DNA from 2 places in the Peribacillus sp. NPDC101481 genome. Region 1 is predicted to be linked to the other one. Evidence: riboswitches for the same ligand, from Rfam matches in the RefSeq annotation. Region 1 holds a riboswitch; the other holds the start of a gene.

Evidence for each region. A riboswitch is a leader RNA that binds a small molecule or an ion and turns the genes downstream of it on or off. The one in region 1 is predicted to bind lysine.
Region 2: linked by a shared signal. The riboswitch ahead of ACIROD_RS20770 (amino acid permease) and the one ahead of ACIROD_RS06335 (aspartate kinase) in region 1 are both predicted to bind lysine.

Annotation. Positions count from the first base shown of each region.
Region 1 covers NZ_JBIWNJ010000001.1:1,313,406-1,319,539, reverse strand. Annotated here, with positions in the region: gene ACIROD_RS06350 (electron transfer flavoprotein subunit alpha/FixB family protein) at 1-162, shown strand, start outside; gene trxA (thioredoxin) at 349-663, shown strand; gene uvrC (excinuclease ABC subunit UvrC) at 767-2,539, shown strand; lysine riboswitch at 2,601-2,777, shown strand; gene ACIROD_RS06335 (aspartate kinase) at 2,868-4,100, shown strand; gene ACIROD_RS06330 (YslB family protein) at 4,164-4,634, opposite strand; gene ACIROD_RS06325 (succinate dehydrogenase cytochrome b558 subunit) at 5,019-5,627, shown strand; gene sdhA (succinate dehydrogenase flavoprotein subunit) at 5,698-6,134, shown strand, end outside.
Region 2 covers NZ_JBIWNJ010000003.1:424,987-431,120, reverse strand. Annotated here, with positions in the region: gene ACIROD_RS20785 (metal ABC transporter ATP-binding protein) at 1-409, opposite strand, end outside; gene ACIROD_RS20780 (metal ABC transporter solute-binding protein, Zn/Mn family) at 422-1,345, opposite strand; gene ACIROD_RS20775 (LacI family DNA-binding transcriptional regulator) at 2,034-2,996, shown strand; lysine riboswitch at 3,251-3,436, shown strand; gene ACIROD_RS20770 (amino acid permease) at 3,533-4,984, shown strand; gene ACIROD_RS20765 (glycoside hydrolase family 13 protein) at 5,036-6,134, opposite strand, start outside.

The DNA of each region.
Region 1 (6,134 bases):
CAGCATTTAGCTGGGATGTCCAACTCGAAGGTTATCGTTGCGATCAATAAAGACCCGGAAGCTAACATATTCAATGTGGCGGATTATGGAATTGTCGGAGACCTTTTCGAAGTCGTTCCGTTACTAACGGAAGAATTCAAAAAACTTAAAGTTAACGCGTAATAGAAATAATACAGATGAGGGGCAAGACATTTGGCATAAGCCGATACATGTCTTGCCCCTTTATTTGGCCTGCATATTTACTCTTTCTTTGGACATCCTACCACTGAAGCAAAATATTAGCATCGATTCGAGCAACAATGATATACTGTTTTTAGTTATTTGAGTAAATTTGAGGAGGAAATATATATGGCAATTATAAATGCAACTGACCAAACGTTCACAACAGATACTAGCGAAGGTGTCGTTCTTGTAGATTTTTGGGCTCCATGGTGCGGACCTTGTAAAATGATCGCTCCTGTTCTTCAAGAGCTTGATACTGAAATTGGCGATACAGCAAAAATCGTAAAAGTGGATGTGGATGAAAACCAAGAAACAGCTGGAAAATTTGGTGTGATGAGCATCCCTACATTAATCGTGCTTAAAGACGGTGAAGTGGTTGATAAGGTTGTTGGTTTCCAACCTAAAGAAGCACTTGCTGAACTTATTTCAAAACACGCGTAATAGTAGGTTAGCTAAAAAAAGCTTCAAGTCTGCGGACTTGAAGCTTTTTTCGCTATCTTGATATATAATAATTGTAAAAAAGGGAGAACAGGAGGCTGAATGCGTGAATCAACAAATAAAGAATAAACTTGCCCTTCTTCCCGATCAACCTGGTTGTTATTTAATGAAAGATCGTCAGGGAACGATCATCTATGTAGGCAAAGCGAAAGTGTTGAAAAATCGTGTCCGTTCTTATTTCACGGGATCTCATGACGGAAAAACATTCCGGCTCGTGAATGAAATTGAGGATTTTGAATATATTGTCACCTCTTCCAATATCGAGGCTCTTATTTTAGAGTTGAACTTAATCAAAAAACATGACCCAAAATATAATGTCATGCTAAAGGATGATAAGACGTATCCCTTCATAAAGCTGACTGCGGAACGCCACCCACGTCTAATCATTACGCGAAAAGTCAAAAAAGACAAAGGTAAATATTTCGGTCCTTATCCGAATGCATTTGCAGCTAACGAAACGAAAAAATTGCTCGACCGCATCTATCCCCTTAGAAAATGCAATACTTTACCTGATCGCGTTTGTCTCTACTATCACCTTGGCCAGTGCCTGGCCCCATGTGTATATGATGTAGAGGAACAGGAATATAAAAAAATGGTGGATGATATCAACAGGTTCTTGAACGGCGGGCATACTGAAATAAAAAAAGAACTGACTGAAAAAATGCTGGAGGCATCGGAAGATCTCGATTTCGAGAGGGCCAAGGAGTTCCGTGACAAAATTGCCCATATCGATATTACGATGGAGAAGCAGAAAATGATGACGACAGATTTCATCGACAGGGATGTATTTGGTTTTGCCTATGATAAAGGCTGGATGTGCGTTCAGGTATTTTTTGTCCGGCAGGGTAAATTAATAGAAAGGGATGTTTCACTTTTTCCGGTCTACGATGAACCCGAACAGGAACTTCTTACATTCCTCGGTCAGTTTTACGAGATTACGAACCACTTTAAACCAAAGGAAATCTTGCTGCCTGAATCAGTGGATGCCGAAATGGCCGAAGGGCTGCTTGGTGTCAAAACGATTCACCCGAAACGGGGAGCGAAAAAAGACATGCTTAAATTGGCGAATAAAAATGCCTCCATCGCGCTTCAGGAAAAATTCTCTTTGATTGAAAGGGATGAAGAAAGAACGATCAATGCGGTGGAAAACCTCGGGAAGCAACTGGGTATCTACACCCCGCATCGAATTGAAGCTTTCGATAACTCCAACATCCAGGGAAGTGACCCAGTTTCCGCTTTAGTCGTGTTCATTGATGGAAAGCCGGAAAAAAGGGAGTACCGCAAATATAAGATCAAGACGGTCCAAGGGCCTGATGATTATGAATCGATGCGTGAAGTGGTCAGAAGAAGGTATTCACGGGTATTGAAAGAAGGGCTGCCGCTTCCGGACTTGATCATCATTGATGGCGGAAAGGGACATGTTGAAGCCGTACGGGATATTCTGGAAAATGAATTGGGCCTTGATATTCCACTTTCAGGCCTCATTAAGGATGAAAAGCATAGGACCTCGCAATTGATGATCGGAAATCCGCTTGAAATCGTACCTCTTGATTCACGGAGCCAGGAATTTTACCTATTGCAAAGAATTCAGGATGAAGTGCATCGGTTCGCGATTACATTCCATCGTCAGCTACGCGGGAAAAATGCAGTTCACTCCCAGCTTGATGATATTCCAGGAGTCGGGGAAAAGCGAAGGAAGCAATTATTAAGGCATTTTGGATCATTGAAGAAAATCAAAGAGGCAACCGCCGAGGAAATCATGGAAGCTGGCATGCCAAAAGGGGTAGCAGAGGGAATCGTTAGAAAATTACAAGAATAATCTTGCTACCGATAAATCTCTATGCTATGATTAAAAAGAATTTTTAACTAGACAACTTAAAAGTGCTGATAGAGGTGCGGAATTCAAGAGTAAAAACCTGGAGAAGTATGAGCTTCCATGAAAGGTTTTGAAAGGGGATGACGCCGAAGGAAGACAAGACTCATACCTTGTTTTCCTGGTCCGACATTTAATAAATGGCGGATTGTCAGGGTTTATACCCTGGAGAGCTATCTCACTGTGTTTACAGTATTTAGATATGTGATCACAGCAATGAGATATTTCTCATTGCTTTTTTTATTGCCTAAAAAGGTAGAGAGGGTGCATGAGGATGGCATTAATCGTTCAAAAATTTGGCGGAACATCCGTCGGAAGCGTAGAAAAAATCAAAAATGTTGCCAATCGGGTAATCGAGGAAGCGCAGAATGGAAATGAGGTAGTCGTCGTTGTTTCAGCCATGGGGAAAACCACGGATCAATTGGTTTCCATGGCCCGGGATATTTCCGGAACCCCGAGCAAGAGGGAAATGGATATGCTATTGACTACGGGGGAACAGGTAACGATTTCCCTGTTAACGATGGCATTGATTGAAGAAGGACATGAAGCCATTTCGTATACTGGCTGGCAGGCTGGCATGCAAACGGAATCCGTTCATGGGAATGCCCGGATTTTAAACATCGATGCCACGAGGATCCAAGCTCAGCTTCAGGAGAAGAAAATAGTGGTCGTGGCTGGTTTCCAGGGGAACGATGCAAATGGGGAAATCACTACCTTAGGGCGAGGCGGTTCCGATACGACAGCGGTTGCCATCGCTGCAGCGCTGAATGCGGATAGATGCGATATTTATACGGATGTAACGGGTGTTTTCACAACGGACCCTCGCTACATAAAAGGCGCACGAAAACTCCAATCGATTTCTTATGATGAAATGCTGGAACTTGCCAACTTGGGGGCGGGCGTCCTTCATCCAAGGGCTGTCGAATATGCAAAAAATTATCAAATACCGCTTGAAGTCCGTTCAAGCATGGAGAGAGAATCAGGAACGATCATTGAGGAGGAAGCAACTATGGAAGAAAACTTAATTGTACGCGGGATTGCTTTTGAAGACAGTATTACGAGGGTCACAATATATGGTTTGCCCCAATCACTTGGTGCATTATCCACAATCTTCACAACACTTGCGAAAAACCGGATTAATGTGGACATCATCATTCAAAGCATGACTGCCGAGGATACGACCAATCTATCTTTTTCCACAAAAAGTGAAGATACGGAAGCGGCCTTGATCGTGCTGGAAAATAATAAAGAACAATTGGGATTCGACCGAGTCGAAACGGAGAGCGGATTGGCAAAAGTGTCCATCGTCGGTTCTGGTATGGTATCCAATCCGGGAGTGGCTGCCGAGATGTTTGAAGTGATGGCCAATACAGGCATCCAGGTGAAAATGGTCAGCACATCGGAAATTAAAGTTTCGACTGTCGTCAATGAAAAGGAAATGGTGAAGGCGGTCGAATCTCTTCATGAAGCATTTAAACTAGGTCAGCATGCAAATGTGCTAGCTTAAGTGTCAGGAGTCCAATAAAAAACAGACTTCCGGTAAAAAGGGTAAGTCTGTTTTAAGGGCTCATTAGATTGGATCTCTGGGATCCCATTGGATGGTGAATATCACTTTTTTTGCGCGGCGTTTAATTTCTTCCGTTGATTCGCTGAGGAATTTTTTTTGCAGTGTAAACTGCTCGGCAAGGAAACCGGCTTCAAGTTGGAAGTGACAATCAGGGTGTAAATCCAGGCGGCGGCTGATTATTTCACCCGTCAGGGATAATTCCATCTCGTGTTTTGTATACTTCAAGATTTCTAGATTGCCCCATCCAGCGCTTTGGAAAAATTCAATCACTTCCTGATCGCCATTCAATGGGAATTTTCTTGCTAATTGTTTACCTGCCCAATAGAGGATTTGATTAGAGTCTTTTCCGAGAATATCGTTCAATAGAACTTCTCTGATTAATTCGTATCCGAAAGCTGGAACCAGGAATTCTTCAGTTTGAATTTCTTCAGTTTGAATCTCTTCTTCTATCGCAGCAGCAATATTTTTTTTCATAATTTATCGCCTCTTTCTGTAAATCTATTATAAACGTATTTCTTTTGCAAATTATACTGTTTTTTATTTATTTAAATATCAATTGGAAAAAAATGAGAAATTATATCGAGATATTAATAGTTAAATTAGAAATTTATTTAAAATATCATCTTGACATACAAAAAATAGCTAATTTAATCCAATAAAATCTATTCTGAAAAAGAGATTTCTTGTATCCGTTTTCTTGACGCATATAGAAGTCAGGAGTAAAATGGACATGTCACATAATTGTAAAGGAAGTATAGAGGAGTTTTTTTGACTCTATACTGTATTTTCACGCGGAGATAAAAGGTAGCCACCAGTTTATCTTTGCATGATTTTTCACAAATTAAGGGGGGGCACTTAGTGGCAAAAAATCGTGAGTTTGGGAATCGCAGGCTTCATTCACTTCTAGGAGTAATTCCAATTGGTCTATTCCTAATTTTTCATTTATCGGTAAACTTTATGGCAACAAAAGGAGAAGAGACTTTTAATGGGGCAGTTCATTTAATTGAGTATACGCCCGTGAAGATTCTGGTAGAATGGGTCGTCATCTATCTACCGCTCATTTTCCATGCTGTGTACGGAATTTATATTGCCTTTACAGCAAAAAACAATTTAGGCAGATTTAGTTTCTTCCGTAACTGGATGTTCATGCTACAACGTCTAACTGGAATCATAACGTTGATTTTCCTTGTTTGGCATATATGGGCAACTAGAATTCAAGCAGCTATGGGTGCTGAAGTTAACTTTGACATGATGGCTGAAATTTTCTCTAGTCCATTTATGATTGTGTTCTATATTGTTGGTATTATCTCGGCAATCTTCCACTTTGCTAATGGATTATGGTCATTTGCAGTCAGCTGGGGTCTTACAGTTTCACCAAGATCGCAAAGAATCATGACTTACTTTACATTGATCGTTTTCGTTCTTCTTTCTTATATCGGAATCAGCGCAATTTTCGCTTTCGTATAAGAAGATAGAGTTCATTTATAAGAATTAGGAAAAACATAGCTTGGCTAATGGAAATAAGGGAGTGACAGAATTGGGTAAAGGTAAAATAGTTATCGTTGGTGGAGGTCTAGCTGGATTAATGGCTACGATCAAAGCAGCAGAGCTGGGACAACAGGTTGATTTATTTTCTTTAGTGCCTGTTAAACGCTCTCACTCAGTTTGTGCCCAAGGCGGAATCAACGGGGCAGTAAATACAAAAGGTGAAGGGGATTCTCCATATATCCACTTCGACGATACAGTTTATGGCGGAGATTTCTTGGCTAACCAACCGCCGGTTAAAGCGATGTGCGAAGCAGCACCATCGATCATCCATATGTTTGACCGTATGGGTGTTATGTTCAACCGTACTCCGGAAGGTCTTCTTGATTTCCGTCGTTTCGGTGGTACTCAACATAGCCGTACAGCATTCGCTGGTGCAACAACTGGTCAGCAATTACTTTACGCATTGGACGAGCAGGTTCGCCGTTA
Region 2 (6,134 bases), on a different contig from region 1:
TGATCTGGCGGTTAGCGTATTCAGCCATTCCCACCTTATCCAGGCACTCCATCCCCTTCTGCCTTTCGGACTTCCCTGGTCGCTTCAGCCATCCGAGATGACCATATCTGCCCATCATCACGACATCGAGTGCGTTGGTTGGAAAATCCCAATCCACTGACTCACGCTGTGGTACATAGCCAATACTCTTCCTCATCGATTTATAAGTCGAACCCTTTATTGTGATTTGCCCCGATATTTTTGGGATCAATTCCAGTATTCCCTTTATCAAAGTGGACTTCCCTGCTCCATTGGGGCCTATGATACCGATTAAATTCCCTTCCGGCACCTCAAATGAGACATCTTCGACAACCGGCTTCTTATGATATGCAATCGTTAAATTCTCGACCTTCAAAGCTGCTTGATTCATAGTTTCTCCCCCTTATTTCAATGCACGGACGATGGTGTCTGTATTATGACGGACCATCCCGATATACGTTCCTTCTTCCGTCCCTTTTTCACCCATTGCATCCGAGAATAATTCACCGCCGATTTCCACTTTGTGGCCCTGCTTCCCTGCACCTTGAATGACAGCCTCGATAGCCTTCCTTGGTACGCTTGACTCAATGAAAATCGCTTTTATTTTGTTCTCCACAAGATAATTCCGCATATCAGTAACATCTTTTGATCCATATTCCGATAATGTATTGATTCCTTGGAGACCCCTTACGTCCAGGCCATATGACTTACCGTAGTATCCAAAAGCATCATGTGCTGTAACGAGCACCCGTTGATCTTCTGGAATTTTATTAATTTCATCTTGAACATATTTATCAAGTTCCTCCAATTGCAGGACGTACTCTTCATAATTTTCACGAAACTTTGCTTCATGGTCCGGATCATTGGCAATCAACTCTTTCTTGACTGTGTCCGCCGCTACGATCCAAAGCTTTACATCAAACCATACGTGGGGATCATGCTCCGTAGCACTCACTTTACGAAGCTGGTTCTCCTTGAAGTCCTCCGTTACGGCAATCGTCGGTTTATCCTTGCTCATCATTTCGAATATATCCGTCATTTTCCCTTCAAGATGCACACCATTATAAAAAATCATATCAGCCGAATCCAGTGTCTCCACATCACCCTGTGTCGCTTTATATAGATGGGGGTCGACTCCCGGTCCCATTAAACTGGTGACCTCGACATGTTTACCGCCGATATTCTCAACCAAATCCCCAATCATTCCCGTTGTTGTAACGACATTTAGCTTGCCATTGCCTTTATCCCTATCGGCTGTATCATTACCGCACCCCGTTAAAATCAGCAATGCAGCAAGCACACCCCCAATAGATTTTAGAAAACCCATCCATATTCCCTCCTCTTTTTCATTTCCCTAAAAATGTTTGCCGAACGCAAAATTAAGTGTAAATTTTTTTACATTGTCGTAAATGCTAAAAAGTTTCCTCTACACAACTTATTTTATACTATACACAAATATACAAAAAAAGTGCAACTATTTTTTAAACATTTCAAAAAGGCGAATGACTTTTACACACAATAAAAACTGTCAGAAATCTCACTAGGGAGCTCCCTGACAGCCAGTCATTCCGTACATGAAACGTAACGATGAAGTTATATTTATATTGTGGAGTTTTAATGGTGAATATAATATAGGGGAGCTATTTCTGGACGACATGAAATTCACGAGTAAATGTGTGAATTTCACGAGTAAAATGCCAAAATTCACGAGTAAACGTGGTTTCCTCGCGTAATACCGCGGAATTCTTGACTGGCATTGCCACTCATTTTTCCTGTTTCAATGAAATTGCCAAGTACGCAAATCCCAATTCGATTCCGCAAAGCACAACCAGGGTGATTAAAGTTTGGAACATCATGATTTCCTCCTCCTCTAAGACTTAAACAAATCTTAAAGGATGAAACCAATACCAGAACAAGACCTTATTTGAAGAAATCTTCAGCAGTCCCACACTGTTCCCTTGCCCTGAAATGGGTTTCATACTGTACAATAAAAAAAAAGAAAAAACGGTGATACCATGACAAATATTAAAGAAATAGCTCAATGTGCTGGTGTATCTGTCTCAACAGTGTCTCGTGTATTGAATGATCATCCATATGTAAGCCCCGATAAAAGAAAGAGCGTCTTAGAAGCGATCAATCGTTTGAATTATACGAGAAACATCAACGCCATTCATCTTTCAAAAGGCAAGACCAATCTTATCGGCATCATCATCCCCTTCAACAATCACCCATATTACGGGGCAATCGTTAACGGAATCACTAAACAGGCAAATGCAATCGGCTGTCATATCGTCATCTTTCAAACAAATTATGATAGAGAGAAAGAAATCCAGGCTTTTAATATGCTGCAAATGAAGCAGCTCGATGGCATTATCGTTTGTTCAAGGATTTCAGAAATGAAAATCCTCTTGGAATATCAAAAATACGGACCGATTATTTTATGTGAAGATACAGCTCAGGCTGAATTCTCATCCATCAGCATTGATCATTATGCAGCTTTCTCCTGTGCCCTTGAGTACGTGATCGCTAAAGGATATAAGAAAATCGGATACAGCCTCGGCCGTAAAAAAAGCAGAAATAGTTCCCACCGCACAAAAGCCTTTAACGATATCATGAGTAAACATCAACTGATAAACAATAAAGAATGGCTGTTTGAAGGCAGTTATCACATCAAAGACGGTGAACAATTGTTTCAGGAATGGAATTCGATGATGGATAAACCTGAAGCCATCATCATCACGAATGATGACACGGCGGCAGGATTCATTCTTACCGCTAAGAAATCGGGTATAAGGGTACCGGAAGATGTGGCCATTCTCGGCTTCAATAATGATAGCCTTGGCGAAATGCTCGACATCACGACCATTTCCTTACCGCTGGAATGGATTGGGAAAATGGCAGTGGACCTATTTGAGAATCCTGGAGAGGTCAAACATGTAAAACTGGACTACGCCCTAATAAAAAGGAAAACCGTTTAGCTATCAGGATGCTTTATTTTAGTATATCGTCACTTGAATTCTTCCTTACTGCCATCATTCAACTAGGAAAAAATAACCACATAAAATAATCATTGCGATATCCCAGAAGTTATTTTATAATTTTGATATAGTAAAGTTTACTCAATTACTAGCAATCTATTAACGATTGCATGAATTTCATGAGTACAATCGTCCGGCGTCACCTATTAAACTGACGCAAACGATTTTAGAAAATTGAATACTTCCTCATTTACCGATGAGTTAGAGGCTGCAGCTTATAAAAGTAAAACGGACGAGATTCTGGAAAATTAAAGACTCCGTTTGAAAGGATAAGTTGCCGAAGTTAGGGTATATTCCATGTATATTCTTGCTGGCGGTGTAACCGAAAAGGAACACCACTGTCACGTTTTTTCAAAAAAGCGTGGGGAGCTATCTTCGGAAGGATAAACGGGTTTATTATAAACAGCCGTCGATCTTTTTCGACTGCTGTTTTTTTATTTATCGTTCCCTTCCAATAAAAAGGAGTGTAACATCAATTGTCAAATTCACAATCACCATCAAGCCCTACTGAACTGAAAAGGAGCCTGAAAGCGCGTCATTTAATGATGATTTCATTAGGTGGAACGATTGGAACAGGTTTATTTTTAGCTAGTGGCGGGGCCATTCATTCAGCCGGACCCGGCGGTGCCTTGGTGGCATACGCAATCATCGGCATCATGGTTTATTACTTAATGACAAGTCTTGCAGAAATGGCAGCGTTCATGCCAGTGGCCGGTTCGTTCCGTGTCTATGCATCCAAATTCGTCGATCCGTCTTTCGGTTTTGCGATTGGTTGGAACTACTGGTATAACTGGGCAATCACCATTGCTGCCGAATTGGCAGCCGTTGTCTTAATTATGAAGTTCTGGTTCCCGGATAGCCCTTCAATTATCTGGAGTGCCATTGCGTTAATCATTATGTTTCTTATCAATTACATGTCAGTTAAAGGTTTCGGGGAAACAGAATTCTGGTTTGCCATGATCAAGGTCGTGACAGTCGTCATATTCTTGATCACGGGTGTTCTGATCATTCTCGGAATCATGGGTGGCAAAGACCCAATCGGTTTTTCCAATTTCACAATGGGCGAAGGTCCCTTTAACGGAGGATTCTTCACGATTCTAGGCGTATTCATGGCTGCCGGCTTTTCATTCCAAGGTACGGAATTGCTTGGAGTGACTGCAGGTGAAAGTGAGGATCCAGAAAAAAATATCCCAAAAGCGATCAGATCCGTTTTCTGGCGTATCATCTTATTCTATATCTTAGCCATTTTTGTAATTGGCATGATCATTCCGTTTACCGATTCACGTTTATTGAGTGAAGATGTTGCCGTAAGTCCATTTACGCTTGTATTTGAAAGGGCCGGCCTTGCATTTGCTGCATCCATCATGAACGCGATCATTTTATCATCCGTACTCTCAGCCGGTAACTCTGGCATGTACGCTTCAACCCGTATGCTATGGGACTTGGCACGTGATGGTAAAGCACCGAAATTCCTAGGCAAGTTAGATAAAAGAGGAGTACCCGTGAATGCCCTTATCGTGACTTCTTTAGTTGGCTGCGTTGCATTCTTAGCTTCGTTTTTCGGTGATGGCGTCGTTTATATCTGGTTATTGAACGCTTCAGGCATGGCGGGATTCGTCACCTGGGTAGGGATTGCGATTGCCCATTATCGGTTCCGCAAAGCCTACGCAGCTCAAGGCCTTGATATGAATGCTTTACCATTTCGGGCAAAAGGCTTCCCATTCGGGCCTATATTCGCACTTGTCCTTTGTATTATCATTATTATCGGACAAGGCTATCAAGCTTTCAGCAGCGATGGGATCGACTGGAATTCAATGTTCGTTTCCTACATTGGCTTGATTCTATTTTTCGTCTTATGGTTCGGCTATAAAATTAAGCACAAAACGAAAATCATTCCCCTAGAGGAATGTGACCTTAAATCAAAATAATACGCAAAGGACCTGTTCTTCTTCCTAATCGAAGAAGAACAGGTCCTTTTTTCATTTCAATTGATAAACACGGCATTCATATGGTTGCAGGGGTTTGCTGGAGATTCCTTCTTCCTCCTGATCATAATTGCCGATCAGCTTTGTGGCAGAATATGCATGCAGCTCTTCAGGCAAAGTATAGGAGGCCTGCTCTTCTTTAAAGTTGCATAGCACCAACAGCTTTTCTTCTTCCAACGATCTCGTGTAGGCAAATATTCGTTCATCATCAGGGAACAGCAGTTCAAAACGGCCATAAACGACGATATCATGTTCCTTGCGTAATTGGATAAGCTTTTTATAAAAATGAAAAATGGAATTGTGATCATTGTAGGCCTTTTCTGCATTAATCTCGGGGAAATTGGGATTAACCTTAATCCAAGGAGTCCCTTGCGTGAATCCTGCGTTCCGGGAGTCATTCCACTGAATCGGTGTTCTCGCATTATCTCGGCTGCGGGCGTGAATGGCTGACATCATCCTCTCTTTTGACCAGCCATGAGAATTGACTAGTTCGTCATATGAATTCAATGTTTCGATATCCCGGTATTCATCGATGCTTTCAAATGCAACATTGGTCATGCCCAACTCTTCCCCTTGATATATATAAGGTGTACCCTGAAGCATATGAAGACAAGCAGCAAGCATCTTAGCGCTTTCAATACGATACTTTCCATCATTACCAAACCTTGAGACAACCCGGGGCTGATCATGGTTGTTCCAGTATAAACTGTTCCAGCCTTCCCCCTCCAAACCAGTCTGCCACTTGGAAAGAATTCGCTTTAAATCGGTAAGCTTCCACTTATCATTACTCCACTTTCCTTCAGGCCCTCTCCCCAAATCCATATGTTCGAATTGAAAGACCATATGTAGCTCACCACGATCTTTACCTGTGAACAATTGTGCGTCCTCCGGTGTGACGCCTGGCATCTCCCCAACCGTAATCACGTCATACCCAGAAAGCGCCCGTTGATTGATTTCCTGTAAAAACTCATGTATGCGCGGGCCATTCAGGAAAAATGGGCTTCCGTCACCAAACTGCTTCTCATGGCGAACGGCTCCATCCGAATAGCTTTGATCTTTTGAAAGGAAGTTGATGACATCCATCCGGAAGCCA